Regions from separate parts of the Microbacterium sp. ZW T2_14 genome, predicted to be linked through region 1. Evidence: predicted binding sites of a transcription regulator. Region 1 holds the regulator's gene; the other holds the start of a gene.
What was found. The regulator HrcA, encoded in region 1, represses chaperone genes, less so after heat shock. The targets are predictions, from matches to a motif close to TTNGCACTCGNNNNNNNCGAGTGCNAA.
Positions count from the first base shown of each region.

Region 2: a site for HrcA is predicted at 1,703-1,729, ahead of groL (chaperonin GroEL). Genes of this name have one in related genera too.

Region 1 covers NZ_JBJDRK010000011.1:28,482-43,395, reverse strand. The annotation lists gene ACI3KY_RS05895 (16S rRNA (uracil(1498)-N(3))-methyltransferase) at 1-722, opposite strand, end outside; gene dnaJ (molecular chaperone DnaJ) at 726-1,838, opposite strand; gene hrcA (heat-inducible transcriptional repressor HrcA) at 1,890-2,930, opposite strand; gene hemW (radical SAM family heme chaperone HemW) at 3,059-4,276, opposite strand; gene ACI3KY_RS05875 (DUF1990 family protein) at 4,284-4,934, opposite strand; gene lepA (translation elongation factor 4) at 4,945-6,798, opposite strand; gene ACI3KY_RS05865 (alpha/beta fold hydrolase) at 6,881-7,606, shown strand; gene ACI3KY_RS05860 (MFS transporter) at 7,595-8,839, opposite strand; gene ACI3KY_RS05855 (GH1 family beta-glucosidase) at 8,836-10,194, opposite strand; gene rpsT (30S ribosomal protein S20) at 10,431-10,691, shown strand; gene holA (DNA polymerase III subunit delta) at 10,804-11,841, opposite strand; gene ACI3KY_RS05840 (ComEC/Rec2 family competence protein) at 11,898-14,285, opposite strand; gene ACI3KY_RS05835 (ComEA family DNA-binding protein) at 14,287-14,820, opposite strand.
Region 2 covers NZ_JBJDRK010000017.1:47,729-62,642, reverse strand. The annotation lists gene groL (chaperonin GroEL) at 47-1,666, opposite strand; gene ACI3KY_RS08165 (cold-shock protein) at 1,856-2,056, opposite strand; gene ACI3KY_RS08160 (LytR C-terminal domain-containing protein) at 2,189-2,758, opposite strand; gene ACI3KY_RS08155 (DUF3263 domain-containing protein) at 2,835-3,083, opposite strand; gene ACI3KY_RS08150 (DUF2332 family protein) at 3,093-4,124, opposite strand; gene msrB (peptide-methionine (R)-S-oxide reductase MsrB) at 4,309-4,725, shown strand; gene ACI3KY_RS08140 (nitroreductase family protein) at 4,725-5,261, shown strand; gene bcp (thioredoxin-dependent thiol peroxidase) at 5,400-5,873, opposite strand; gene ACI3KY_RS08130 (HpcH/HpaI aldolase/citrate lyase family protein) at 5,912-6,826, opposite strand; gene ACI3KY_RS08125 (DMT family transporter) at 7,128-8,084, opposite strand; tRNA gene ACI3KY_RS08120 (tRNA-Thr) at 8,160-8,235, opposite strand; gene ACI3KY_RS08115 (DsbA family protein) at 8,274-9,230, opposite strand; gene ACI3KY_RS08110 (ABC transporter ATP-binding protein) at 9,455-10,558, shown strand; gene ACI3KY_RS08105 (DUF4032 domain-containing protein) at 10,630-11,934, shown strand; gene ACI3KY_RS08100 (NAD(P)-dependent oxidoreductase) at 12,041-12,682, opposite strand; gene rlmB (23S rRNA (guanosine(2251)-2'-O)-methyltransferase RlmB) at 12,785-13,777, opposite strand; gene cysS (cysteine--tRNA ligase) at 13,808-14,914, opposite strand, start outside.

The sequences.
Region 1 (14,914 bases):
GCGGTGCTGACGACCGCGAGTGCCGCCGGGCCGGCCGTCGACGTGCGCAGCACGGTGTCGCCGAGCCGCACGAGTCGCGCTCCGGCCGCAGCGAGGGCGTCGAGCTCCTCGGGTGCGATGCCTCCCTCGGGGCCGACGACCAGCACGATGTCGCGCACGTCGCCCGGCTCGACCGCGAGGGCACTGAGCGACTCGGTCGCCGTCGGCTCGAGGATGAGGACGAGGGATGCCGCGGCCCGGCGCGCGAGCGCGGTCGTCGTGGTGAGCTCCGCCACCTCGGGCACCCACGCGCGATGAGCCTGCTTCGCCGCCTCTCGAACGATGGTCGTCCACCGGGCGCGGCCCTTCACCGCCTTCGCGGCGTCCCACCGCGAGACGCTCCGCGCGGCCTGCCATGGCACGATCTCATCGACGCCGAGCTCGGTGGCCGCCTGGACCGCCAGCTCGTCACGGTCGCCTTTCGCGAGCGCCTGCACGAGCACGACGCGCGGACGCGGCTGCGCGGCATCCGTGCGCTCGCGTACGCGCACCACCACTTCCCGCGGCGCGGCCGACTCGACGAGGCCCGTGAGCCAGGCGCCGCGGCCGTCGCCGACCGTCACCTCCTCGCCGACACGCACCCGTCGCACACTCGAGGCATGGTGCGCCTCGGCGCCGGTGAGCGTGACGGTCTCGCCCGGCCCGGCGGAAGCAGGCCCGTCGAGGAGGAAGTGCAGGGCCACCGGCTACCCGTTCCGGAAGCGGTCGCGCAGCTTGGCGAACAGGCCCTGGTGGAACTCCGAGAGACGCGGAGCCGGCGCCTTGGTGCGCTTGGCGAACTCCTCGATCAGCGCGCGCTCCTTGTGGTCGAGCCGGGTGGGCGTCACGACGTGCACGCCCACTCTCAGGTCGCCGCGCTGCGAGCCGCGCAGCGGGGTGATGCCGCGGCCCTTGATGGTCAGGATGTCGCCGGCCTGGACGCCCGGGCGCACTTCGAGGTCGACCGGGCCGTCGAGCGACTCGATCGTGGTCGTGGTGCCCAGGATCGCGTCGGGCATCGACACCTCGAGGGTCGCGAGCAGATCGTCGCCGTCACGGCTGAACACCTCGTGGGGCGAGACGGTGACCTCGATGTACAGGTCGCCGTTCGGGCCACCGGCGGGACCGACCTCGCCCGAGCCGGGCAGCTGCAGTCGCAGACCGGTCTCGACGCCCGCGGGGATGTCGAGCGAGACGGTGCGGCGGGCGCGCACGCGGCCCTGGCCCTGGCAGGTCGCGCAGGGGTAGGGGATGGTGGTGCCGTAGCCCTGGCAGACGTTGCACGGCTGCGTGGTCACGACGTTTCCGAGGAGGCTCCGCACCTGGCGCTGCACGTTGCCGGTGCCGTGGCAGATGTCGCATGTGACGGGGCTCGTCCCCGGCTGGCAGCACGATCCCTGGCAGGTCTCGCACACCACCGCGGTGTCGACGTCGATGTCACGATGGGTGCCGAACACCACGTCGCCGAGCTCGAGCGTGACGCGTACGAGGGCGTCCTGCCCGCGTTCGCGTCGCGACCTCGGACGCCCCCCGCGCGAGCCGCCCGAGGCTCCGAAGAAGGTCTCGAAGATGTCGTTGAAGCCCCCGAACCCGCCGGCGCCGCCGAACGGCGAGTCGTTGCCGCCCATGTCGTAGCGTGCGCGCTGATCCGGGTCGCTCAGCACGTCGTAGGCGTGGGTGACGAGCTTGAAGCGCTCGGAGGCGTCCTCACCCGGGTTCACATCGGGATGCAGCTGCCGTGCCAGCTTGCGGTACGCCTTCTTGATCTCGTCGGTGGTGGCGTCGCGTGCGACGCCGAGGACCTCGTAGTGGTCTGCCACTTTCGCCTTCCTGCCGCGGCCGTGCCGCGGAATCGATGATGCGCGTCCGCGTCAGCGGGAATTGTCGTCCTGCTCGAGCATGCGCGTGAGGTAGCGCGCGACGGCGCGGACCGTCGCGAGGTTCGTCGGGTAGTCCATGCGTGTCGGACCGAGCACGCCGACGCGTGCGAGCGATCCGGTCGCGTCGTAGTCACTGGCGACGACGGATGCCTCGGCCAGGCCGAACGCCTCGTTCTCGCGGCCGATGCTCGCGGCGAGCCCCTGCTCGTCGGCGACCATCTCGCCCATCAGCCGCAGCAGCGTGACCTGCTCCTCGATCGCCTCGAGAAGCGGGTAGATGCTGCCCCGGAAGTCGGACTCGCTGCGAGCGAGGTTCGCACTGCCGGCCATCACGAGCTTGTCCTGCCGGAACTCCTCGAGCTCTTCGGCGACCGCGCGGACGATCTCGTCCGTCGCACGCTCGTGAGCGGGTGCCTGGGCGTCCGGCACCTCGAGCCGCTCCGCGATGCGCTGGAGCCCCTCACGGACCGGCCGGCCGACCAGGAGGGTGCCGAGCCGCGCACGGATGTGTGCCAGGTCGGTGTCGTCGAAGTCCTCACCGACGAAGGTCAGTCGCTGCGAGACGCGGCCGGTGTCGGTGACGACGATCACCAGCATCCGTCCGCCGCCGAGCTGCACCAGCTCCACGTGCGTGACGTTGGCGCGCGCGAACGACGGATACTGCACGATCGCCACCTGGCCCGTGAGCTGGGTGAGTGCGCGGACGGTGCGAACCAGCACGTCGTCCAGGTCGCCTGAGCCGTCGAGGAACGACGCGATCGCGGAGCGCTGCGCCGACGAGAGCGGGCGGATCTCAGCGAGGTGGTCCACGAAGACGCGATAGCCCTTGTCGGTCGGCACGCGTCCCGACGACGTGTGCGGCGCGACGATGAGCTCTTCGTCTTCGAGCAGCGCCATGTCGTTGCGGATCGTCGCCGCAGACACGCCGAAGGCGTGACGCTCGACGATCGTCTTGCTGCCGACGGGCTCACGCGTGTCGACGTAGTCCTGCACGATCGCGCGCAGCACCTGCAGGCCTCGCTCGCTGACCATCCCGCCTCCTCACGCTGCTGTCGGCACCAGGGCGTCTGGCACTCGCACGACTGGAGTGCCAATTCTATCGGATGCCTCTGTCAGGAGCGCCGAGCGACGCCGCACGGCCTCCGCCCGCCTCCGCAGGATCATGCGGTCAGCGCGCGCACGACCGCGTCGGCCAGCAGACGGCCGCGTCGGGTCAGCACGACGTGGCCTTTCAGCGCGGTCGGTCCGTCGATGAGACCGTCCGCGATGAGCGCAGCGACGGCATGCCGGCCCTCGCCCTGAAGCTCGCCGACCGGCAGCCCCTCACGCACGCGCGTGCGCAGCAGCACGTTCTCGAGGGCCCGGGCCTCGGCATCCGGGATCTCGCGTCCGGCGGCCGGCGACTCGCCCGCGGCGAGCCGCTGCGCGTAGGCCGCGGGGTGCTTGACGTTCCAGAACCGCACTCCCCCGATGTGACTGTGCGCTCCCGGGCCGAACCCCCACCAGTCCGAGCCGAGCCAGTAGGCGAGGTTGTGCCGCGAGCGGTGCGCCGTGTCGCGTGCCCAGTTCGACACCTCGTACCAGCCGAACCCCGCGCCCGCGAGCAGGTCGTCGGCGAGTTCGTACATGTCGGCCTGCAGGTCGTCGTCGGGGGCGGCGACCTCGCCGCGGCGGATCTGGCGCGCCAGCTTCGTGCCGTCCTCGATGATCAGCGCGTAGGCCGAGATGTGATCGGGCTCCAGTGCGATGGCGGCCTCCAGCGACGCGCGCCAGTCCGCGAGCGACTCACCGGGAGCACCGTAGATGAGGTCGACGCTGACGTCCAGGCCCGCGTCACGGGCGGCGGACACCGCCGTGCGGACGTTCTCGGGATCGTGCGTGCGATCGAGGGCGGCGAGCACGTGCGGAATCGCGGACTGCATGCCGATCGAGAGCCGGGTGACGCCGGATGCCGCCAGCTCGGCGGCCACCGCGGGCGAGACGGTGTCGGGGTTGGCCTCGACCGTCACCTCCGCCCCGTCGACGATGCCGAAGGTCTCGCGGACGCCGTCGAGCATGCGGGCGAGGTCGCCCGGAGGCAGAAGTGTGGGTGTGCCGCCGCCGAAGAACACCGTCGTCGCGGGCCGGTTGCCGCCGGCGCGATCGAGCACAGTCGCGGCGAGGTCGATCTCGCGCAGCAGCGTGTCGGCGTACTGGTCCTGGCGGGCGCCCTGCAGCTCCGACGACGTGTAGGTGTTGAAGTCGCAGTATCCGCATCGGACACGGCAGAACGGCACGTGCAGGTAGACACCGAAGTCCGTCGCCGGGGCGATGCGGGTGAGGTCCGGCAGCGAGCCATCCGCCGGAACCGGCTCGCCCAGTGGCAGCGCGGCGCCCATCAGCGCGTCACGCGGGTGTCGTGTACAGCGGCGAGATCGCGCGCAGATAGCGCGTGAACAGCTCGCGCCGACGGCGCTTGGTCAAACCCGGCAGCACGCGGTAGAGCACGGCACGGGGTGCGTCGAAGGCGCGCACGGTGAACCACACCTCGTCGTTGTCGTACCAGTCGAGCATGAAGGATTCCTCGCCGCTGACGACCGAATCGCTCACCGTGCCGAGTGCGAAGCCGATGCGGCGCGGCTCCTCCACGGCGAAGATGACGCGCAGCTCCGCGTCGGCGCGGAGGCCCTTCACCCGGCCGTCGACCCTGATGGTGGTGCCGGCGCTGACGTACGGCGTGCCGTCGGCGTCGAAGCGCTGCTCGGTCTCGGTGCGGCTGGGAGCGACCGGGGTGCCCTCGGCGTCGAAGCTGACGCCGGAGTACATCGGGCCCGACGCGGGGCGTACGTCGGAGACGTCCAGCCCTGCACCGCGTTGCGCCGTCCACGACAGCAGCGCCTCGCCGGCCGCGCGGAAACGCGCCTCGCCGCTGCCGATGCGCCACGACTGCTCGGCCGGAATGCTGCGCTCCGGCGGATAGTGCATGAGATCGGGCGCCTGCGTCGCCCCGACCGCGGCGTAGTCGACCGTGTCGTCCCGGAAGTTCCCTCGACGCATGACGACCAGCCTACTTGCCGTCCTTTTTCTCCGTATCGCCCGACAGCGCGGCGATGAACGCCTCCTGGGGGACCTCCACGCGACCGACCATCTTCATGCGCTTCTTGCCCTCCTTCTGCTTCTCCAGCAGCTTGCGCTTGCGGCTGATGTCGCCGCCGTAGCACTTGGCCAGGACGTCCTTGCGCATGGCCCGGATCGACTCGCGGGCGATGATGCGCGCCCCGATCGCGGCCTGGATCGGAACCTCGAACTGCTGACGTGGGATGAGCTTCTTGAGCCGCTCCGTCATGAGCACGCCGTAGGCGTAGGCCTTGTCGCGATGCACGATGGCGCTGAACGCATCCACCGGCTCGCCCTGCAGCAGGATGTCGACCTTCACGAGGTCGGCCTCCTGGTCGCCGCTGGGCTCGTAGTCGAGCGAGGCGTACCCCGCGGTCTTCGACTTCAGGTGGTCGAAGAAGTCGAAGACGATCTCGCCGAGGGGCATGCTGTAGCGGATCTCGACGCGGTCCTCGCCGAGATACTCCATGCCGAGCAGCGTGCCGCGGCGGGACTGGCAGAGCTCCATGATCGTGCCGACGTAGTCCTTGGGCGCGAGGATCGCGGCCTTGACCATCGGCTCCGTCACGCTGGCGATCTTGGTGCCGGAGGGGAACTCGCTGGGGTTCGTGACGGTGAAGCTCTTCTTGTCGTCGGTCACCACCTCGTAGGTCACCGACGGCGCGGTCGAGATGAGGTCCAGGCCGAACTCGCGCTCGAGGCGCTCGGTCACGATCTCGAGATGAAGTAGACCCAGGAAGCCGCAGCGGAACCCGAAGCCGAGGGCGACCGAGGTCTCGGGCTCGTAGTTGAGCGAGGCATCCGACAGCTTCAGCTTGTCGAGCGCCTCACGCAGCAACGGGTAGTCGCTGCCGTCGATCGGGTACAGGCCCGAGAAGACCATCGGCTTCGGGTCGGTGTAGCCGGGCAGTGCGTCCTTCGACGGCTTCGCGGCGTTCGTGACGGTGTCGCCGACCTTCGACTGGCGCACATCCTTCACGCCGGTGATGAGGTAGCCCACCTCGCCGACGCCCAGGCCCCGGGTCGGTGTCGGCTCGGGCGATGAGACGCCGATCTCGAGCAGTTCGTGGATCGCGCGGGTCGACATCATCTGGATGCGCTCACGCGGGTTGAGCGCGCCGTCGACCATGCGGACGTACGTGATGACGCCGCGGTAGGAGTCGTACACCGAGTCGAAGATCATCGCGCGGGACGGGGCATCCGGATCACCCTGGGGCGCCGGGATCTGCGCGACGACGTGGTCGAGGAGGTCCTCGACGCCCATGCCGGTCTTCCCGCTGACCCGGAGCACGTCCTCGGGGCGGCCGCCGATCAGCCCGGCGAGCTCCTTCGCGTACTTCTCGGGGTCGGCGGCGGGAAGATCGATCTTGTTGAGGACCGGGATGATCTGCAGGTCGTTCTCGAGCGCCAGGTACAGGTTCGCGAGCGTCTGCGCCTCGATGCCCTGAGCCGCGTCGACGAGCAGGATCGCGCCCTCGCACGCGGCGAGCGACCGCGAGACCTCGTAGGTGAAGTCGACGTGCCCGGGCGTGTCGATCATGTTCAGCGCGAACGTCTGGTCGCCGCTCGTCCACGGCATCCGCACGGCCTGCGACTTGATCGTGATGCCGCGTTCGCGCTCGATGTCCATCCGATCCAGGTACTGCGCGCGCATGTCGCGATCAGAGACGACGCCGGTGATCTGCAGCATGCGGTCGGCCAACGTCGACTTGCCGTGGTCGATGTGGGCGATGATGCAGAAGTTGCGGATCAGCTCGGGCGGCGTGGCAGAGGGCTCGAGGGGCTTCAGTGCGCGGGGTGACATGTCCAGACGATTGTACGGGTGCGCGGTGCCGAGACTCTGCGAGCCGTCGGCAGCCCGTCAGCGCCCCGGCTAGCCTGTCGTCATGGTGGTGCAGGTCGTGCTCGTTCACGGCATCCGGACGTCCGCCACGATGTGGCGCTCCCAGGTCGACTACCTGACCGCTCGCGGCACGCCCGTGACGGCCGTCGATCTGCCCGGCCATGGAGCGCGCATGACCGAGGAGTTCACGCTCGAATCGGCGATGGCGACGATCGATCAGGCTGTGCGCTCCGCGGCCGAGCGTGGCCCGGTGCTCCTCTCCGGCCACTCGATGGGTGGCCTGCTGTGCATCGAGTACGCGGGTGCGGAGCAACCGCCGCCCGTCGCGGGCTTCATCGCAGCGTCCTGCACCGCGATCCCGCGCGGCGTCGGGCTCGCCGCCTATCGCATGCTGACACGCGGGTTCGACTCGCTCCCCGACCGCGGGATGTGGCTGACGGACCGCATGCTCGATCGCATCCTGCCCGATGAGACACGCGCCGACTTCGGCGCGGGCGGCTACGCGCTGGACGCGCAGGACACGGCACTGCGCAGTCTCTCGGTGCTCGATCTCCTCGCGGCGCTGCACCGCATCGACGTGCCGCTGTGGTTCGTCAACGGACAGTACGACCAGCTGCGCGTGAACGAGAAGCTGTTCATGCGCATCGCGCAGCACGCCGAGCTCGTCGTCGTGCCGCGCACGACCCACCACGTGACGGTCATGCGCCCGCGCGTCTTCAACGCCCTCCTGGAGGTCGCGCTCACCACCCTCGAGGCGTCAGACCGCTGACCGCTCCCGGGCGCGGATCGCGTACGTCATCACGCCGCCGACGATCGACAGGATGCCGCCCACCAGGAAGAGCAGCCAGAACCCGCCGACGAGGGCCACGAGGCCCGCACCCAGGAGCGGCCCGATCAGCTGGCCCAGGCTCGCCGACACGTTGACGAATCCGAGGTCGCGCGCGTGGTCCTCCGGGTATGGGAGGAGGTCGGTGCCCAGCGCCAGGCTCACCGACATGTACGCGCCGTACCCGACGCCGAGAAGGGCGGCCGCGATCATGGCCGACGTGAGCGACGGCGCCACGACCAGGATGATCGACGCGAGGCCCTGGATGACGGCCGCCCACACCACGAAGGGCACACGGCGGCCGGTGCGGTCGGAGACCCAACCCGAGGCGATCGAGGACGCGACGACGAAGAGCGTGTACACCAGGATCAGCAGAAGGAGCTCGTCCTCGGCGGTCGCGGCATCCCGGTGCAGTCCGTAGAGCAGGAAGAACAGCAGCAGGCCCGTTCCGAGCGCATTGCCGATGTTGACCGTCAGGCGTCCCGCGAGCAGCCACGCGAAGTCACGGTCCCGCAGCGCGGCGAGGCGCTCGCGGAGCGTTCGGACCTCACGTGCGACCGCCACCTCGCCGCTCGCCGGCGGGTCGGGAAGCAGCAGCGCGGCCACGGTGCCGACGACGGCGAGGAAGCCCGCCAGCGCGAGATAGCCGACCGCGACACCCAGCTCGAGCAGCACGATCACCCCGACGCCCACCACGATGCCGAGCGCCTGCGAGGAGGAGACGGCAGCGGATGCCGCACCCCGCTGCGTCGTCAGCTGGTCGGCGATGAGCGCGGTGAAGGCCGCCGAGGCGACGGCCACGCCCACCGAGACGCCCACCCATGCCAGGCCGACCCCCCACGGTCCGTCGGCGAACGCGATCGCGATGAGCGACAGGGTGCCGAGTCCGACACCACCGAGGGCCCAGGGGCGCCGGCGGCCCCATCGGCCGCGTGTGCGGTCGGAGAGGCCACCCGCGAGCGGGGCCGCGATCACTCCGGCGACGCCGCCGATCGCCAGCACGAGCCCCGATGACACGACGCCGGTGATCCAGCCCGCCGCGTCGTCGGGTGTGTCCAGCTGCAGTGGGATGAGGAGCTGCAGCGGCGTCAGCTGCACGGTCCAGAGCGCGAGCCACGCGAGCGTGAACAGCGTGAACCAGCCGGCTCCGACCTTCGCACCTCGCCGGGCATTCACGAGCGGGACTCCGCGATGAGGCTGCGGTACCAGTCGAACGAGGCCTTGGGCGTGCGTTGCGCCGTATCGAAGTCCACGTGCACCAGCCCGAAGCGCTGCGTCCAGCCGTCGGCCCACTCGAAGTTGTCGAGCAGCGACCACACGGTGTACTCGCGGACGTCTGCGCCGGCCCGGATGGCAGCTCCCACCGCATCGATGTGGCCCGCCAGGTATCCGATGCGATCGGCATCGTCCACGCGGCCGTGGACGTGGTCGGGTTCGGGGAACGACGCGCCGTTCTCGCCGATCACCAGCGGAGGGAGGCGGTCGCCGTACCGCTCGTGGAAGTCGAGCAGAAGCTCGGTGAGCGCAGCGGGCACGATCGGCCACTCCGGTCCGAACCCGGTGACGGGCGCCCCCGGCGTGGGAACGATCTGGAACGGAATGGGGCTGCCGTGCGGCGCGCCCGCGACGGTCGTCGGGTTGTAGAAGTTGATGCCGTAGAAGTCCCCCGGCGCCGAGATCACGTCGAGATCGCCGTCGGCCACCGGCATCGGCGGAATGCCGAACGCTTCGAGATCGGGGTACGCCCCGGTGAGCACCGGCTCGGCGAACACGAGGTTGTGGAGCAGGTCGTACACCGCCGCCGCGGTGAGGTCGGCTTCCATCTCGCTCGCAGGGAGCACCAGCGTGTGGTTGTTGACGATGCCGACCTCCTCGGCCCCCGCGGCGCGCAGTGCCCGCTGCGCCAGACCGTGGGCGAGGAGCTGATGATGCACGGTCGGCAGCGCGTCGAACAGCAGCTGACGACCGGGCGCCAGGGTGCCGACGGCATAGCCCTGCAGCGACGTCGAGACCGGTTCGTTGAGTGTGTACCAATGACGGATGCGGTCGCCCAGTGCCTCGGCGACGATCTCGGCATACTCGCCGAAGCGCTCCGCGGTGTCGCGCTGCAGCCAGCCGCCCTGCTGCTCGAGCGTGCTCGGCAGGTCCCAGTGATACAGCGTCGCGAAGGGAGTGACGCCGGCGTCGAGCAGGTCGTCTGCGAGCCGGCGGTAGTAGTCGAGCCCTGCCGGCAGAACAGGACCGCCGGGCTCGGGCTGCACCCGCACCCACGAGATCGAGAAGCGGTAGCGGTCGACGCCGAGGGCTGCCAGCAGCGCGACGTCCTCGCGGTGGCGCCGGTAGCTGTCGGGCCCGGGTTCCGCCGTCGCCCCGCCGTGGACCGCGGCCGGAGCGTCGACGAAATCGTCCCAGATGGATCGGCCGCGGCCGTCGGCGGTGCGGGAGCCTTCCACCTGGAACGCGGCGGTCGCGGCCGACCATCGGAAGCCGGGTGGAAACGTCTCGAGGTCGATGGACGGATGCTGCGGCACGGCGGACTCCTTCGTCAGGGGCGCGCGCCTCGGGCGACGCGCGCAGCCACGTCTCGATCATGCATCATCCGGCACCGCTCCCCCGCGCATCGGCGCCGTCCATCGCACGCCGTCCGACCTGGTAGAATCCTTGTTTGGCTTGCGTGTGGGTTCGCCCTCACGACCGTCGCGAAGCGCCCCTCTCTCGCTGACCGGCACATCTATCCGATTCCCTTCGAACGAAAGAACGTCGACACGTGGCGAACATCAAGTCGCAGATCAAGCGCAACAAGACCAACGAGAAGGCGCGCGAGCGCAACAAGGCCGTGAAGAGCGAGCTGAAGACGCACGTCCGCCGCACGCGCGAGGCGATCGCCGCCGGCGACAAGGCCGCCGCCGAGAAGGCTCTGGGCACGGCGTCCAAGAAGCTCGACAAGGCCGTCAGCAAGGGCGTCATCCACCGGAACCAGGCAGCGAACCGCAAGTCGGCCATCGCCAAGCAGGTCTCGGCGCTCTGAGACTTCGACACGCTCTGCGGCCATGAGGCCGCCCCGCCACGTGAGTGTGCGGTGAGAGCGAGTCGACATGGCCCGTCCCGTCAGGGGGCGGGCCATTTCGCGTTGCCGGACGTCAGGCGCCGTAAGGGGAACGCGTCGCGATGACCGTGATCATGCGCTCCAGCGCGAAGACCGCGTCGCGCGAGCCGCCCTTGACCTCGGCATCCGCCCTCGCCGTCGCCTGGATGGCGCGGCCCAGGCTCTCTTCGTTCCATCCCGTGAGGTCACGGCGCGCGCGGTCCACCTGCCAGTCCTTCATGCCCAGCCGCGACGCCAGGGCAGCCGAGGATTCGCGGTTGCCCGCCACCCGCGCCATCGTCCTCAGCTTCATCGCGACGGCCGCGACGAGCGGAACCGGGTCGGCACCCGAGGCCAGCGCATGGCGGAGGGCGATGAGAGCTTCGCCGTAGCGGCCTGCGATCGCCGTGTCGGCGACCGTGAAGGCCGACGTCTCGACGCGGCCACCGTAATAGCGCTCGACGAGCTGGTCGGTGATGTCACCGGGCACGTCGGCGATGAGCTGCTGGCAGGCGGCTGCCAGCTCGGTGAGGTCGTCGGCGAAGGCGGAGACGAGACTGCGCAGCGCCGTGGGGGCGATGCGCTTCTTGGCCGCCTGGAACTCCCCCGCGGCGAAGTCGAAGCGGTCGGAGTCGCGCTTGACGGCCGGGCAGGCGATCTCCACGCCTGAGCCCTGCCCCGCACGGATCGCGTCGAGCAGCTTCTTGCCGCGGACGCTGGCGCCGGTGTGGCGCAGCACCACCGTGGCGCCATCCTGCGGAGCCGACAGGTACGAGACCGCCTCGGCCAGGAAGGTGTCGGAGCATTTCTCCACGCCGCTCACCCGCACGAGCCGGGGCTCGCCGAACAGCGACGGCGAGGTGACGCCCAGCAGCGTACCCGCGGCGTAGTCGTCGGCGCGGATGTCGGAGACCTCGAGCGTCGGATCCTCGGCGCGGAGGTACTCGCGCACACCGGCGATCGCCCGCTCGGCGCAGACCTCTTCGGGGCCGGACACCAGCACGATCGGCGCCGGCTGAGGCGCCCGCCACGACAGCTGCGGAATGGCGCTGCGCGCCGTCTTCGCGGGCGCGCGGCGAGCGGGAGGAGCCATTGCTCCAGCCTACCGACGGCCGCCGACCTCACAGCCCGGGCGCGGGCGGCGGCTGGTCATCCTCCCCGCTCCCGCCACATCGCGACCGTGTTCTCGGACGACCACAGCGCGATCGCGCCGTCCAGATCGGTGCGTGCGATGCGGGCGCCCACGTCGTCGAGGATCGTGAGGGTCTCCACCCGCGGGTGCCCGTAGTCGTTGCCGGCCCCCACTGTCAGCAGCGCCACAGCCGGTTGCACCGCGACATACAGGTCGGCGTCCTGGTCGGCGCTGCCGTGATGCGCCACCTTGACGATCGAGTACGGCGGTGCCAGGGCGCCCGCGGCCGCCAGCACCCGCTGCGGTGAGGCCGACAGATCGCCGAGGAGCAGCGTGGGAGGGATGCCGCCGCCCCGCACATCGAGGACGACGCTTGCGTCGTTGCCCTCCGGAAATGCCCGACTGCCGGGCTTCGGCCACAGCACACGCCACCGCGCCGCGCCGAGTGACCCGCTGAGGCCCGTGGACGCCTGGGTCGACCGCGCGCCCTCCGCCGTCAACGCGGCGATCCGACGGACCGCGTCCGCATCGCCGGGACCGTGCAGCACGGTGCCGACCCGACCGCGCACGGCGTCGAGCCCGCCGATGTGGTCGAGGTCGTAGTGGGTGAGCACCAGGAGGTCGATGCGCCCGATCCCCGCGCGTGCCAGGCAGGCGGCGAGCGGCTCCGGCGCCGGGCCGGTATCGACAAGGGCCACCGCCCCGGCCGAACGCAGCAGCACCGCGTCGCCCTGACCGACGTCGCACGCCAGCACCGACCAGTCCGCGGGCAGCGTCCAGCGCCCCGCGACCGATGTGAGTGCCCCCGCGCCCAGGGCCGTGCCCGCGACGACGGCCACGAGCAGGACCGACGCGGCGCGGGCGAGCCGCCGCGCCGGAGGGCCGTCGCGGCGGAGCACGATGACGAGCCCGATGGCCACACCGACGATCGTCAGGCTCGCGGCCCCGGGCCAGCCCTCCCACCAGGGCAGGGCGTCGCCGGGAAGTCCGGCGACGGTCGTCGCGGTCGCGGCGATCCAGGATGCCGGTACCCAGGCGAGGGCCGCGAGCCCCGACTGCAGCCACGGGAAGGGCGCGCTGAGGCATGCCGCGAGGCCGAGCACCGTGGCTGCCGGCGCCGCGGGCCCGGCCAGGAGATTCGCGAGCACGCCGTAGACGGGCACGGTCGGCTCGATGAGGATCAGCAGCGGTCCGCAGGCGAGCTGCGCGGCGAGCGGGACCGCCAGCGCCAGCGCGAGGGGGCGGGGAACCGCACGTGCGAGACCCCCCGCGAGCGGACGGGCGAAGAGCAGCAGCGCGGCCGTCGCTGCGGTCGAGAGCGCGAAGCCCAGCGATGCCGCCAGCCACGGATCGATGACCAGCAGCACCGTCACGGCGGTCGACAGCAGCGCGATCCCCACTCCCGTGCGGCCCAGGAGCACGGCGAGCATCGCGACGGCAGCCATCGCTGCGGCGCGCACCACACTGGGCTCGGGCGTGACGAGCACCACGAACCCGACGAGCACCGCGAGGCCGCAGCCCACCCGCAGGCCGCGCGAGGCACCGAGCGCGGCCGCGAGGGCGAAGGCGAGGCCGACCACCAGGGCGCAGTTGGCGCCCGACACCGCGGTGAGGTGGGAGAGCGATGCCGCCTTCATCGCTCTGTCGAGCGCGGGCGACACCACCGAGGTGTCGCCGACGGCCAGCCCCGGCACGAGACCTGCCCCGTCGCCGGGAAGACCGTCCACGGCGCGGACCAGCCCGCGCCGCAGTTCCGCCGCCATCGCGGCCACCCCCTCGGCCGCCCGGACGACGTCGACCCCTCGGGACGCCCAGAGCACCAGCACGGCGCGTTCGCCGGCACGGCCGGGCGTGGTGCTGCCGCGAGCCTCGACCACTGCGCCGACGTCGAGCGACGAGAGGCGATGGACATCGCGCAGCGACACGCGCACGCTGATCTCCACGTCCGTCGCGCGGGTCTCGTGCCCCGTCACGAAGCGCGAGGTGCGCGCATCGAAGGCGACGGTCCCGTCGGCACGCCGCTCGACCTTGCCGACCACCTCGGCGCGCACCTCGACCGCGCGGCCACCGTCGAGGGCCAGTTGCCCGACACCCTCTCTCGCGGGCTGCGCCGCAGCGACATGCGAGGCGGCGGTCGCCGACGCCGCGGCCGCGAGCACCACGACGACGAGCGCCCGGCGCACCGCGTGACGCGGCATCCGGAACCGTCCTCGCGTGGGCGCAACGCGGCTGGACACGGTTGCGGGCAGGCTCGCACGCACGACCGCGACAGCGCCCAGCGCCACGACGAGCCACAGCGCGGCGGCGAGCCAGGGAGAGGCCGGGGGCAGGAGGATCGCGGCGGCGGCGGCCGCCCAGCACGAAGCGGCGACGGGAGCGAGCCGGAGCGCTGCTGCACGCGGCACGTCACACCGTCACGAGGTCGCGGAGGGACTCCAGCATCTTGTCGCCGATGCCCGGCACGGCCAGGAGGTCTTCGACGCTCGTGAATCCGCCGTTGTCCTCGCGCCAGGCGACGATGCGTTCGGCGAGAGCCGGGCCGATGCGCGGCAGCGTCTCGAGCATCGCCGCGTCCGCCGCATTCAGGTCGACCCGCCCGTCGGCGGCTGCCGGGGCGGCCGCGCCGGCCGGCGCCGCTTCGCCTTCGTGCGGCACCGGCAGCTGCTCCCCGTCGTCGAGCGTGCGTGCCAGGTTGACCGCGTCGCGATCGGCGTCCTCGCTGAAGCCGCCCGCGGCGGCGACCGCGTCCACCACGCACGCGCCCGCCCGCAGCAGATACAGGCCGGGAGTGCGCACCGCGCCGGACACGTGCACGTAGAGGTCGCCGACGCCCGTGGCGACGGGCACCGGTGTCTGGTCCACGAGGACCTCGTCCACCGGCGACATCGCACCGCGAAGGATGCCGATGCCCACGGTGACGGCGAGTGCGGCGACGACCATCACGATCACGGCGCCGACGCCGAGCCGCCGCCGTGCGGACGGGTCGGGCACGCTCAGCCCTGAGCCTGAGTCTGAGCCCCGTGCGGGGACCGCG
Region 2 (14,914 bases), on a different contig from region 1:
CGGCGAGGAGGGGCCGTTCTGTGAACGCGTTACGCGATGGGCTGGATCAGAAGTCCATGCCACCGGTCGGGTCGCCGGCGGGAGCCGAGACCTTCTCCGGCTTGTCGGCGACGACGGCCTCGGTCGTGAGGAAGAGGCCGGCGATCGACGCGGCGTTCTGCAGCGCCGAACGGGTCACCTTGGCGGGGTCGATGATGCCCTGTGCGAACAGGTCGCCGTACTCGCCCGTGGCGGCGTTGAGGCCGTGGCCGAGCGGGAGCTCGGAGACCTTGTTCGCCACGACGCCCGGCTCGAGACCGGCGTTGAGAGCGATCTGCTTCAGCGGAGCCTCGATCGCGACGCGCACGATGTTGGCACCGGTCGCCTCGTCACCCGTGAGCTCGAGCGCGTCGAGAGCCTTGCGACCCGACTGGATGAGCGCGACGCCACCACCGGCGACGATGCCCTCCTCGACGGCCGCCTTCGCGTTGCGCACGGCGTCCTCGATGCGGTGCTTGCGCTCCTTCAGCTCGACCTCGGTGGCCGCGCCCGCCTTGATGACGGCGACGCCACCGGCGAGCTTGGCGAGGCGCTCCTGGAGCTTCTCGCGGTCGTAGTCGCTGTCGGTGTTGTCGATCTCGCGGCGGATCTGGGTCACGCGACCCTCGATCTGCGCGGCGTCGCCCGCACCCTCGACGATCGTGGTCTCGTCCTTCGTGACGATGACCTTGCGCGCGCGGCCGAGCAGGTCGAGGGTGGCGTTCTCGAGCTTGAGACCGACCTCCTCGGTGATGACCTGGCCGCCGGTGAGGATCGCGATGTCCTGCAGCTGCGCCTTGCGACGGTCGCCGAAGCCGGGAGCCTTGACGGCGACCGACTTGAAGATGCCGCGGATCTTGTTGAGCACGAGGGTCGCGAGAGCCTCGCCGTCCACGTCCTCGGCGATGATGACGAGCTCCTTGCCGTCCTGGATCACCTTGTCGACGATCGGCAGAAGGTCCTTGATGTTGGAGATCTTCTGGTTCGCGATGAGGACGTAGGCGTCTTCGAAGACGGCTTCCTGGCGCTCGGGGTCGGTGACGAAGTAGGGGTTGATGTAACCCTTGTCGAACCGCATGCCCTCGGTGAGCTCGAGCTCGGTGCCGAACGTCTGCGACTCCTCGACGGTGACGACGCCTTCCTTGCCCACCTTGTCGATGGCCTCGGCGATCAGCGCGCCGATCTCGGGGTCAGCGGCAGAGATCGAAGCCGTGGCAGCGATCTGCTCCTTGGACTCGACCTCCTTGGCGGACGCGAGAAGCTCGGCGGTGATGGCGGCGACGGCCTTCTCGATGCCCTTCTTGAGGGAGATCGGGTCGGCGCCGGCCGCGACGTTGCGCAGGCCCTCGCGCACGAGCGCCTGAGCGAGCACCGTCGCGGTGGTCGTGCCGTCACCGGCGACGTCGTCGGTCTTCTTGGCGACCTCCTTGACGAGCTCCGCGCCGATCTTCTCGTACGGGTCGTCGAGTTCGATCTCCTTGGCGATGGAGACACCGTCGTTCGTGATCGTGGGGGCGCCCCACTTCTTCTCAAGCACGACGTTGCGACCGCGCGGGCCGAGCGTCACCTTGACGGCGTCGGCCAGGATGTTGAGGCCGCGCTCGAGGCCACGGCGGGCCTCCTCGTCGAAAGCGATGATCTTTGCCATGTGTGTGTCGTCCCTCCGGAACGTTGGCTCTGGGTATTAGCACTCAACAATCACGAGTGCTAAATCATTCTGGCACTCGACCCTATCGAGTGCAAGCCGCGATGACGGATGCTGAAACACGAGGAGACGGGATGCCTCGCGGCATCCCGTCTCCTCGTCGGGTTCAGCGCAGAGCGCTGTGACAGTCGTTCAGACGACGCGCACGGCCTCCGCCTGGGGGCCCTTCTGGCCGGATCCCACCTCGAACTCCACGGTCTGGCCCTCTTCGAGCACGCGGAAGCCCGTCATGTCGATGTTGGAGTAGTGGACGAAGACGTCCTGGCCGTCCGTGACGGTGATGAAGCCGAATCCCTTCTCGGCGTTGAACCATTTGACGGTGCCCTGGGTCATGCGAATCTCCTGTAGCCGGCGGTGCAGGGCTTCATCGTATGCAGGCGAAAACACGGCCTCGACGCGATTCGTCACTTGTTGACACGCAGGAACACAAGTGTTTACCGGCGCGAAACACAGCCCGATCCGAGGTCACGGGGTGGGAGTCGGAGCCTGCCCGGCCGCGGTGCGATCGAGACCGATCACGACGGTCAGCTGGGGCACGTCGGGCGACGTCGCCGGATAGGCCTCGCTCTGCTCGATCGCGGCGCCGCCGATGACCCCGGCGAGTCCCGCCGCCGCAGCTTCGTCCGCCGGGTCGACGTAGAAGACGGTGGTCGTGGGGAAGTCCTGCGAGCCGGCCTCGCCCGCGGTGACCTTGTCATCGGCCCAGCCCGCGCCGGTGACCACGTCCTTCATCTGCGTGGCCAGTCCCTGCTCGGGCGTGGCATTGAGGATCATGACGTCGTAGTTCATGTCGATGACGGGAGTGACCTCGGGCGCCGGCGCGACGGTGGGAGTGGGTGTCGGGACCAAGTCGATGCGGCCCGAGGCGAGCAGCGTGCCGAAGATGCCGATGACGATGAGCACGACGGTCGCCAGCGCCGCCCACAGCAGCACGACCCAGCCGCGCATGCGCGGGTTCTCCGCCCGGTGAGCGCCGACGCGGTCCGTCTCCGGCACATCGTCGAAGCGATCCCGAGGGTAGCTGGTGGTCGGCACCCGTCGATGCTACCCGGCGAAGGCTGGGCGTCCCGCGCGCGACAGCCCGTCCCGCCGCAACCGGCGCGGGAGGCCGTCAGCGCGCATCGGCGGCGCGTGCGGCGCGCTCGTGCACCCGTGCGTCGCGCAGCCGCCGCAGCCGCTTCACGAGCATCGGGTCGTGCTCCTGGGCCTCGGTGGTGTCGATCAGCCGCCCGAGCAGCTGGTAGTAGCGCGCCGGCGAGATGCCGAGCTCTGCCCGGATCGCCTCCTCCTTGGCCCCCGCGTGCCGGCGCCACTCGACCTCGAAGTCGAGGAGGGCGCGATCGCGGTCGGTCAGAGGCACGCGTCCACGCTAGCCCGCGGCATCCGTCCCGCCCTGGCGCGACGCGCGCCAGTGCGCGAACGCGCCCAGCGGATCCACCGCGGCAAGCGGCTGCCCGTCGCGGCCGAGCACGAAGCCGCCCCACGTGCCGGGGTCGACGGGCGGTCGCCACCGCTCGTGCAGCGTGGGCGGGTCGATCGTGATCCACACCGCTCGCCGTTGGGATCCGAGCGCCGACACGGCGTCCAGCAGCCGTTCGCGCCCCGCCAGCGGGATGTGCGGGAGCACCCCGGGAGTCGTCACGACGAGCGTCGCGCCCGCCGGGGCTCGCGCGACAGCGGCGTGCAGCACATCGGTGTCGGAGGCATCGCCGGCCATGAGCAGCGGCGGCTCTGCGGCGACGATGTCGAGGGCCGCACCGATCCGCTCGGCACGCCCCGACTCCCCCGGCCACACCAGGCTCGTGAGGAAGCGGCGGTCGCCGGCGTCGGCGGCGTCGAGCGGATGGAGGTCGATCCCGGCTCGCCACACCACCTGCGGCACGCGCAGGGGCGGGTCACCCGTGACATCGCAGTCCAGCACGACGGTCGACACTCCGTCCGGCGGATCCAGCGCGTGGAGGCCGTCGTCGGTGCGGTAGCGGTAGGAGTAGCGGTCGGGATACAGGCAGAGGCCCGCACTCGCACCCACCTCGAGCAGCGCGATCGGTCCCGGCACGGTGGCCAGCGCCGGCAGCAGCACCGCGCACCGCTGCGGCTCGTTGGTCTGCAGGCTGCGGACGGATGCCTCGGCCACGGCCTCGTCGGCATGCGCCCGCAGCCACGCGGCCCAGACGGGGAACGCCTCTTCCGGCGCCCCGAGCATGCGGGTCACGGCGAAGACGAGCGGCGGCTGGCGATGCGTCGCGGGAATGCGCGCGAGGATCGCGGCGAGCCCGGGATCGGCGGCGACTCCCGCGGCCCAGTCGGCGTAGAGGGCCGACCGCCCCGGCGCCTCGTCCCTGGCGAATCGCTCGTACCGCTCCACGACGGCGACGGTCGCGGCATCCGGGTCCTCCGTCATCCCGCCATCCTCTCGCACGCGCCCCGCCCTCGGTCGGGGCGCCCCGTGAACGTCCGGGGCGCAGGCGACACGCCCCCGAGGCTCATGCCGCGCCCCAACCCCGGCGCCCGCGGCCCGCCACCCCGGCGGCTGAGGTTGAATGGAACCTGCAGTGCACGGCCGGACGCCGTGTCGAGGAGGAACCATGACCTACGCCGTCGACAAGAGCGACGCCCAGTGGCGCGAAGACCTGACCGCCGAGCAGTACGCGGTGCTGCGGGAAGCGGGCACCGAGCGGCCGTGGACCGGCGAGCTGCTCGACGAGAGCCGCGCCGGGCTGTACACCTGTGCGGCATGCGGCGCCGAGCTGTTCCAGAGCGGCACCAAGTTCGACTCGCACTGCGGGTGGCCGAGCTTCTACGAGTCCATCCGCCCGGAGGCGGTCGAGCTGATCGAAGACAACAGTCACGGGATGGTCCGCACCGAGGTGCGCTGCGCGAACTGCGGCTCGCACCTGGGCCACGTGTTCCCCGACGGCTTCGGCACCCCGACGGGCGACCGCTACTGCATGAACTCGCTCTCGCTGCAGTTCACGCCCGGCGACGACACGGCCACCGCCTGATGCCCGGAGCTCTGCAGGCCGCGCTTGCGCGACGGTCGTGGTCGAAGGTGACCGACGAGGCGCCGACGCATGACGAGCTGCTGCAGATCGTGGCGGCGGCCGGCAGGGTCGCCGATCACTCGTCACTGCGGCCCTGGCGGCTCATCGAGCTGCGCGGCGACGATCGCGACCGGCTCGGCCGCGCGATCAACAAGGCCGATGGCGAAAAGGGCGCCTCCTCGAAGCCGCTGCGCGCGCCGCTGCTGATCGCCGTCGTCGCCAGCTACCGCAAGAGCCACAAGGTGCCGCGGTGGGAGCAGGAGGCCGTCGCCTCCGGCGTCGCGCACGTGCTGAGTCTCCTGCTCGACGAGGCCGGCTGGGGCGTCATCTGGCGCACCGGCCACTACACCCGGGCGAAGGCCGTCGCGAAGGCGCACGGCCTCAAGAAGAACGAGGAGCTCCTCGGCTGGCTCTACGTCGGCGGCAAGCCGGCGCGCTCGCGGCCCGAGCGTCGCAAGGCTGTCGACGCCGGCGCGCTGCTCACCCGCATGCCCTGAGCCTCGGCACCGCTCGGCCACGCCGATGCGGTGCGGCCGTCGAGAGCGAGGGACACGAAGGGATGCCGCGCCTCGTGGCGTCCGCGGACGCCACGAGCGGTGCGGCGCCCGCGGACGGCGGGCGGCCGCCCGAAAATGTCAGGCGGCGAGCTGTGCGCGGAGGCGGTCGACGTGCCCCTTCGGGTCGACACCGTACTCGGCCGACTCGATGGACCCGTCACCGGACAGCACGAAGGTCGAGCGGATCAGGCCCACACGCTCCTGGCCGTTGACGACCTTCGTGCCCCACGCGCCCCACGCCTCCGCGACGGAGTGGTCCTCGTCGGACAGCAGCGGGAACTGCAGCTGCTCCGCTTCGGCCCACTCGGCGAGACGCTCCACCGAGTCCGGCGAGATGCCGACCACGGCAGCGCCGGCCGCCTGCAGCGAGGCGAGATTGTCACGGAAGTCACACGCCTCGGTCGTGCAGCCCGGCGTGAACGCGGCCGGGTAGAAGTAAACGATCAGGCGGCGGCCGGCGAAGTCCTCCGGCCGCACCACGGCGCCCGTGGCATCGGGAAGCGCGAAACCGGGATTCGCGTCGCCTTCGTGCAAGCGGATGGATTCAGCCATGTCATGCGTCCCTTCGACGTTCGGCGGTGCGGCATCGCTCACGAGGTGGGGTGCACCCCGAAGGCGATGGCCAGCTTCTCGATCTTCTGCGCCCGGCCCAGCCGGGGCAAGTCGCTGCCGTCGCGGATGACGCGACCGCGGCTCTCGAAATCTGTCAGGAAGTCCAGCGCCCACTCGACCTCGCTGGGGGCGGGGCAGATCACCTCGTTGATCACCGGCGCCTGCTCCGCCGCGAGACAGAGCTTGCCGGTCATGCCCATCGAGACGGTGATCGCCGAGTGCTCGCGCAGGGTCGGCATGCTGTTGCCCACCGTCGGTCCGTCGATCGGGCCGGGAAGGTCGCCCACGCGGCTGGCGACGACCAGGCGCGCCCGGGGGTAGGCCATCGCCTCGGCATCCGCACTCATGCCGGTGTCGCGACGGAAGTCGCCACTGCCGAACGCGAGCCGGAAGGCGCCGCGCGCCCGCGCGATGTGGGCGGCGTCCTCCATGCCGAGCGCCGACTCGATCAGGGCCACCACCGGCACGCTGGCACGCAGACGGTCGAACGAGCTCGTGACCTGGTCGGGCGACTCCGTCTTGGCCAGCATGATGCCCAGGAGGCCCGGAACACCGACGAGCGCGGCCAGGTCGTCGGCCCAGAACGGGCTCGCCGCATCGTTCACCCGCACCCACGCCCGGCCGCCGCCGGCCAGCCAGTCGACGACGTCCTGCCGCGCCTGCGGCTTGTTGCGCGGGTCCACGGCGTCCTCGATGTCGAGCACGACGGCGTCGGCGCGAGAGGCCGCCATGTCTTCGAAGGACTCGGGACGCGTGCCGGGCACCAGCAGCCAGGAACGCGCGATCGACGGATCGACGGCGCGGTGGCGCAGCTGACGGGTCGAGCTCAGCGTGCGCAGGTCTTCCTCGGGATCGAGGACCTCTGCGCCGTTGCCATAGGGATCTGCCGACATCTCACTCTTCTTCCGGACTTCAGGTCTGACGCGGCTCCGACCGCAGGGCCGCCCGGCCGCGTGGGGGCGCCGCGGGTGACGGTGGGGAGTCTCCAGCCGGGGACGTCTTGTCGGGTCCGCCGGGGGTGTCCACGCGGACCGCGATGCGGTCGTGCGACATGACGGCCTGGTGGGCCGATGGTCGCGCCGCCTTCCATTCCATCACCTTCTCGCCGGAATGGGCGGACGAGCCGGGGTGCGCTCGCGACCCTCGCCCGGACGGGCACCGTCATGCCGCGGCCGAGCGGACCCGGGTGCGACGTCAGCGCCGAGGTCGCGGCATCCGTCTCCAGGGCACCACCGCGACGACGACCGAGAGGATCGCGAGAGTCGACATGAGCAGCGACGCCGCGAGCGTCGGAGCGGCCGCGGCCGGCCAGATCGCGTCGATCAGCACCGACGTGACCACCTGCCCGACGACGGTGCCGAGGCCCAGCAGCAGCACCCCGGTGTAGGGCACGAGCGCCGCCGCGAGGAAGATGTACGCGACCCCGATCACGCCGCCCAGGTACAGCCACGGGTCCGGCGGGTAGGACGCGGGGGGACCGGCGACGGCGGTATGGATGAGCTCGGCGGCGCCCAGCACGGCGGTGCCGCCGATGAAGTTCACGAGCGTCGCCGTCAGCGGCGTGCCCACGCGCTGCCGCAGCCGACCGTTGACAGCCGACTGCCACGCGATGCCGGCGCCGACGAGGAAGGGCAGCACGACGAGCACCGGCGGGGCGTGAATGCCCCCGGCGAGCGACACCGCGGCCGCGAGCACCGCCAAGGCCCCGCCGACCAACCGGGCGGGCGTCACCGCCACGATGCCGGCCGGTCCGATGCCTGCGCGGTCGAGGAGCAGTCCGCTCACGGTCTGCCCGGCCACCACGCCCACCGTGAACAGTGCGACGCCGATGATGCCCACCGCCAGCGACTGGGTGGCGACCGAGAGGGCACCGGCGACGCCGCCGCACAGCATCCAGATCGGGATGCCGCCCCCGCGCACGCCGGTGATCAGCGCACGCGCGCCCCGCCGGCCCTGCGGAAGGGCCGCGGACAGGACGATGAGCACGATGAGGCCCGAGCCGAACGAGATCACGGCGGCGGCGAACCCGTCTCCGATGCGCAGGCCGAGCTGGCCGTTGATGCGCGCCTGCACCGCGGTCAGCACGCCGATGAGAGCGGCACCGCCCAGGCCGATCCAGACGGGCGGGCGGAATGCGGTCACCCGATCCATCTTGCCTGCCCGGCGGTCCCGTCGATGACGGAGCGAGGTCTGCCGCCGCCGCTGCACCGAGCGCCGCGGGTGATCTGGAGCCGACTACGGGACTTGAACCCGTAACCCCCTAATTACAAGTTAGGTGCGCTACCAATTGCGCCAAGTCGGCAGAGCGCCCAGTCTAGCGGCGCCCGTGCGGGCACCCGATCAGGGCGCGGTCGTCGGCGTGGGGGTCGGTGTCGGCGTCGCCTTGTAGTAGGCGTCGCTCGCGACCGTGAGGACGAACTGCGCGAACTCCTTCGCGTCGCCGAGCTTGCCCACGTACTGCGTGCCGTTCACGAGAACCATCGGCGTGCCGGTGAGGGCCGCGCCGTCGGTGCCGGGCAGCTCCTGCAGCGCACGCTCGGTCGCCGTCTTCGCCCATGAGGCGTACGACTGCTCTTCGATGCACGCGCGCACGACCTTGGGTCCGTCGAGTCCCGTGGCGATCGCCATGGCGGCGAGCTCGCTGTCGCTGTAGCCGTCGGAGTCGACCTCGGGCTGCTGGCGCAGCAGCGCGTCGTTGAATGCGAAGAAGTAGTCGGGCGCGTTCTGGGCGACGCACGCCGCTGCGCCGGCGGCGCGGAGCGAGTACTTCGTGCCGTTCGACTTCGCCGTGAGCATCGCGACCGGGTAGTACGTCAGGGTCGCGGCGCCGTCGTCCACCCACTCCGAGAGCTGCTTCATGTTGGCGAGCTGGAAATCACGCGAACCGGTCGAGAGATAGTCGACGTAGACACGGATGTCGACGGCCGGCGCCTCGGTGGGGCTGGCGGTCGGCGTCGGCTCCGGTTCGGCCGTGGGGCTCGGGGCGGCAGGCTCGCCATCGAGCTGGCCGTCCGCGTCGGATTCCTCGGCACCGACTCCCCCGCCGGTGACATCGCTCACCACGAAGCCGTCGTCGACGACGTTCGCAGGGCTCATCATCGGCTTGGAAGCGCTCGAGGACACGGTCCACGTCACGACGATGGCGATGACGGCGACGAACGCGACGGCGACGACGGCGAGGGACGTGCGCCGGATGAGGCGCGCCCGCGACTGCCGCGCCTTGACCTGCTGCGCCTTCTCACGCACGGCGTCGCGGCGCTCGCTGGACGCGGCGTTCTGTGACTCGTCGCTCGACATGGGACCTCTCGGGGCGGGAAAATCTGCCGGATTCCGGCGGGACCGAACGGGAAAGCGGCCGTCCACGATGCTAGTCAGCCACCCTGGGAAATGCCCAGACGCAACCTCCGTGCGCGCCGTGTCATACTGTTCGTGCGCCCGATGACGGGCGTGCGGGAGAGCCCCCGCTCATTCCATCACTACGGATCGTCCGGCACGTACCTGCCGGTGAAGGAGAAGAGAACATGGCGTCTGTCACGTTCGACAACGCAACTCGCCTGTACCCCGGGGGCACGCGCCCCGCTGTGGACAAGCTCAACCTCGAGGTCGCCGATGGCGAGTTCCTGGTCCTCGTCGGCCCCTCGGGCTGCGGAAAGTCCACGTCGCTGCGCATGCTCGCGGGCCTCGAAGAGGTCAACTCGGGCCGCATCCTGATCGGCGACCGCGACGTCACCGACGTCCCCCCGAAGGACCGCGACATCGCGATGGTCTTCCAGAACTACGCGCTGTACCCGCACATGACCGTCGCCGAGAACATGGGCTTCGCGCTCAAGATCGCCGGTGTTGGCAAGGAGGAGCGCGCCGCTCGCGTCCTCGAGGCCGCGAAGCTGCTCGACCTCGAGGAGTACCTGACCCGCAAGCCGAAGGCGCTCTCGGGTGGTCAGCGTCAGCGCGTCGCCATGGGCCGCGCGATCGTCCGCCAGCCGCAGGTGTTCCTCATGGACGAGCCGCTGTCGAACCTCGACGCCAAGCTCCGCGTGCAGACCCGCACCCAGATCGCGTCGCTGCAGCGCCGCCTGGGCGTCACCACCGTCTACGTCACCCACGACCAGACCGAGGCCCTCACCATGGGCGACCGCATCGCGGTCCTCAAGGACGGCCTCCTGCAGCAGGTCGGCACCCCGCGCGACCTGTACGAGAAGCCGAACAACGTGTTCGTCGCCGGCTTCATCGGCTCGCCCGCCATGAACCTGTTCCCGGCGCACCTCGCCGAGGGCGGCGTCCAGTTCGGCGACACCGTCGTGGGCATCGAGGCCGACACGCTCGGCAAGGCGCACGGCACCGACGTCACGATCGGCGTCCGCCCCGAGGACATCCAGGTCGCCCCCGCGGACGGCAAGGGCCTCACGGTCACGGTCGACCTCGTCGAGGAGCTCGGCGCCGACGGCTACCTGTACGGCCACACCGACGTCAACGGCAAGCGCACCGACATCGTCGCGCGCGTCGACGGCCGCCGTCACCCGATCGCGGGCGACAAGGTCGCGCTGGCTCCGGTCCCCGGCCACGTCCACGTGTTCGACATCGAGTCGGGCGAGCGCCTCACCGACAGGGCGATCGCCGCGGCGTAAACCGTTTCGCATCGCGACGGCGCGGGTGGGAGTGATTCCCCCGCGCCGTCGCTGTCTTTTCAGGAGGGGACGTGCCTGACGCCCTGAGCATCACCGCCAGCAGCGTCGACCCGGGGCTGCTGACACTGCCCTGGTCGACCCCGCTCGGGGACTGGCCGTCGCAGAACATCGTCTTCCTCCCCAAGGGCATCTCCCGCCACCTGGTGCGCTTCGCCAACCTCTCGGGCCGCGTGGTCGCCATCAAGGAGACGACGCAGGCGATGGCGCAGCGCGAGTACGACATGCTCGGCAATCTCGCGCGTCTGGACGTCCCCTGCGTCGAGCGCGTCGCGGTGATCGCCGGACGGACGGATGCCGCGGGCGAGCCGCTCCCCGCCGCGCTGGTGACCGCGCACCTGAAGTTCTCCCTCCCCTACCGCGCCCTGTTCACGCAGGTGCTCCGGCCCGACACGGCCACCCGCCTGGTGGATGCGCTCGCCCTGCTGCTGGTCAGACTGCACAACGTCGGATTCTTCTGGGGCGACGTGTCCCTGTCGAACACGCTCTTCCGCCGGGATGCCGGCGCCTTCGCCGCCTACCTCGTCGACGCCGAGACCGGCGAGCTTCACGAGAGCGGCCTGACGCCCGGCCAGCGCGCGCACGATCTGGACGTCGCCCGCACCAACATCGCCGGCGAGATCATGGACCTCGAGGCCGGCGGGCGCCTGGAGGGCGGCGTCGACGCCGTCGCCGTCGCGGACGGGATCGTGTCGGCGTACCACGCCCTGTGGGCGGCGCTCACCGACGAGGAGAGCTTCGGCTCAGACGAGGCATGGCGCCTCACCGAGCGCGTCCAGCGGCTCAACGACCTCGGGTTCGACATCGGCGAGATGTCGATCCAGGCGACCACCGACGGCACCCGGGTCTCGATCCAGCCGAAGGTCGTCGACGCCGGACACCACCAGCGACGGCTGCTGCGTCTGACGGGCCTCGACGTCGAGGAGAACCAGGCACGGCGCCTGCTCAACGACCTCGACGAGTTCCGCGCGCGCATCTCTCGGCTGGGCGACGACGAGGAGATGGTCGCGCACGAGTGGCTCACGCGGGTGTTCGAGCCGGTCGTCAAGGCGATCCCCTGGGACCTGCGATCCAAGCTGGAGCCCGCCGAGGTCTTCCACCAGCTGCTCGAGCACCGGTGGTACCTGTCTCAGGCGAAGGGCAAATCGGTGCCGCTCGCCGAGTCGCTCACCAGCTACATCGACAACGTGCTCCGTCACCGCCGCGACGAGGCGACGCTGATGGGTCCGCCGACGGAGACCGTGTCGCTGTCGATCATCACGTCCCCGAACGCCGTGATCGACGACGAGGACGAGATCGACTGGCGAGACCTGGTCTAGCTGCCACGCGGTCGGGCGACCGCGGGCTCTGCGCCGCCAGGAAGCGCGAAAGGGTATGTTCCCGCGCACCAGGTGTGCGGAGACATACCCTCTCGTGATCCCGGGGTCAGTAACCCACGGTGAAGCGCTTGCGGGGGTGCTGAGGGTTCTCGATCTCATCGACGATGGCGACCGCGAGGTCCTCGCCCGAGATGTAGGACTCGCCCTCGGCATCGGTCACGATGACGTCGCCGCCGGTGCGGTACGAACCCGTGCGCTCGCCCGGGTTGAACGCGCCGAATCCGCCGGCGGGGTGGATGTAGAACCAGTCGAGCGACTCCGGCCCGGCCTGCAGGTCTTCCAGGATGCCGATGGCCTCGAGGGCTTCCGGCTTGTAGTCCTCGCTGAACGACGGCAGGTCGACGACCCGCTGCCCGTCGTCGGTCACCAGGCTGCCGCCGGCGCCGCCGATGACCCCCAAGCGCACGCCGTCGGGCAGAAGCGACGCGAGCGCGGCGATGTTCGGGCGCACGAGGCCCAGCATGTCGCCGCGTGGCGCCACCGCAGAGACCACGACGTCGACGCCCTCGAGCTGCGCGAGCAGGTCGGGAACGTCGGTCAGCGACCCCTCGATGTACACGGCGCCGGGCTGGCGCTCGCTGGGAACGCGGCGCGCGATCGCGAGAACGCTGTGGCCGCGATTCACCGCCTCGGCGACGATGTGACGACCGGCATAGCCGGAGCCTCCGATGACGGCGATGCGTGCCATGGTGTGCCTTTCGATCTGTCGTACCGCCGGACGCTCGCCGGCTCTGGGTGAGACAAGGCCGCGACGCGACGGTTCATTCCCCTGAATGCGTCATACGGCGACTCAGGCGGGCGGTGCCGTGCGGAGAGTCGCGACCTGATAGAGGGCGACGGATGCCGCGATGCCCGCGTTGAGCGACTCGGTGCTCGACGAGATCGGGATCGAGACGATCTGGTCGCAGGTCTCGGTGACGAGACGTGAGAGGCCCTTGCCCTCCGAGCCGACGACGATGACGACCGGCTTGTCGGCGAGCTGGAGCGCCGGAAGGGAGACCTCTCCTCCGCCGTCGAGGCCCAGGACGAACACGCCCTGCTTCTTGAAGTCCTTGAGCATCGCGGTGAGGTTCGAGGCGAGCGCGACCGGGATGCGCGCCGCCGCGCCGGCGCTGGTCTTCCAGGCCGCCGAGTTCACGCTCGCCGAGCGGCGCTGCGGCACGATGACGGCCTGGCCGCCGAACGCCGCTGTCGACCGGAGGATCGCGCCGAGGTTGCGGGGATCGGTGATGCCGTCGAGCGCGACGAACAGGGGCGTCTGGCCCTTCTCGATCACCTGCTCCAGCAGGTCCTGCGGGTGTGCGTACTCGTACGGAGGCACCTTGAGGGCGACGCCCTGGTGCACACCGTCGAAGCCCGCCATGCGGTCGAGCTCCGGCCGCGTGACCTCGAGCACGGGGATCTCGCGATGAGTGGCGATCGAGAGCATCTCCTTCACGCGGTCGTCCATCTCGACGCGCTGCGCGATGTAGAACGCGGTAGCCGGGATCTTCGCGCGCAGCGCCTCCAGCACGGAGTTGCGACCGGTGACGGTCTCGGTGTCGTCATCCTTCTTGCCGGGGCGCGGCGAACGCGGTGCCGACTGACCGGGCTGGGCCTTGCCGCCCGCGGCCGCATAGCGCTCGGCGGCCGCCTTGCGCTTGCCGGCCGGGTGCCAGGCCCGGTCCTCCGCCTTGGGGGTCGGTCCGCGGCCGGCCAGCGACCGCTTGTTCTTGCCGCCGGTCCCCTTCGTGGGACCCTTCTTGTTGCCCTTGCTCGCGCCGGGGCGTCCTGCCTTGGCCATCAGTTCTCCTTCATGCGGGGCGCCGCCCCGTCAGTTGCTCTCCGCAGGACGAGGTGTGTCGGCGACACTCCAATGCGTCCCGTCGGGTCCGTCTTCGAGGGCGATGCCGGCCGCCGCGATCGCGTCGCGGATCCGGTCGGCGGTCGCCCAGTCCTTGGCCGCTCGCGCGTCGGCGCGCTGAGCGATCATCGTCTGCACCAGCGCGTCGAGCGCGGATGCCTCGGCCGAGGCATCCGTGGAGCGCCAGTGGGGGTCGAGGGGGTCGATGCCGAGCACTCCGGTCATCACGGCGACGTCGGCGAACGCCCGCAGCGCGGCATCGCGGTCGCCGGCGTCCAGCGCGGAGTTGCCTTCGCGCACGGCCTCATGAAGGACGGCGAGCGCCTGGGGCACCCCGAGGTCGTCGTCGAGGGCCGCCGCGAAGGCCGCGGGGACCGCGGCATCCACGCGCACGTCCTCGGTGCCGCGAAGCGTCCTGATGGCGCGCTCGAGGAAGGTGCGGATGCGGTCGAGCGCCGCCTCCGCCTCGTCGAACGTCGAGCCGGTGATGTCGAGGTTCGAGCGGTAGTGCGCCGCGGCGAGCGCGTAGCGCACGACCAGCGGATCGCGCTGACGCAGGACGTCCTCGGCGAGGACGAAGTTGAACAGCGACTTCGACATCTTCTGCGCACCGACGGTCACGAGGCCGTTGTGCACCCAGTAGCGGGCGAAGCCGTCGCCGGCGGCCGTCGACTGGGCCAGCTCGTTCTCGTGGTGGGGGAAGCGCAGGTCGAGCCCGCCGCCGTGGATGTCGAACTCGCTGCCGAGGTAGCGCCGCGCCATCGCGGAGCATTCGATATGCCAGCCCGGGCGTCCCGCGCCCCATGGGGAGTCCCACGTCGCCGAGGCCGGCTCGTCGGCCTTCGTGCCTTTCCACAGGGCGAAATCGCGGGGGTCGCGCTTGCCGCGCGGGTCCGCGTCCGCCGCGGGCTCCATCGCGTCCAGGCTCTGGCGGGTGAGCGAGCCGTAGGACTCCCACGACCGCACGTCGAAGTAGACGTCGCCCGCGGCGTCGACGGCCTCGGCGCCGGTGGACGGAGCGGCGTACGCGTGTCCCGCCTCGATCAAGCGCGCGATCAGCTCCTGCATCTGCGGGAT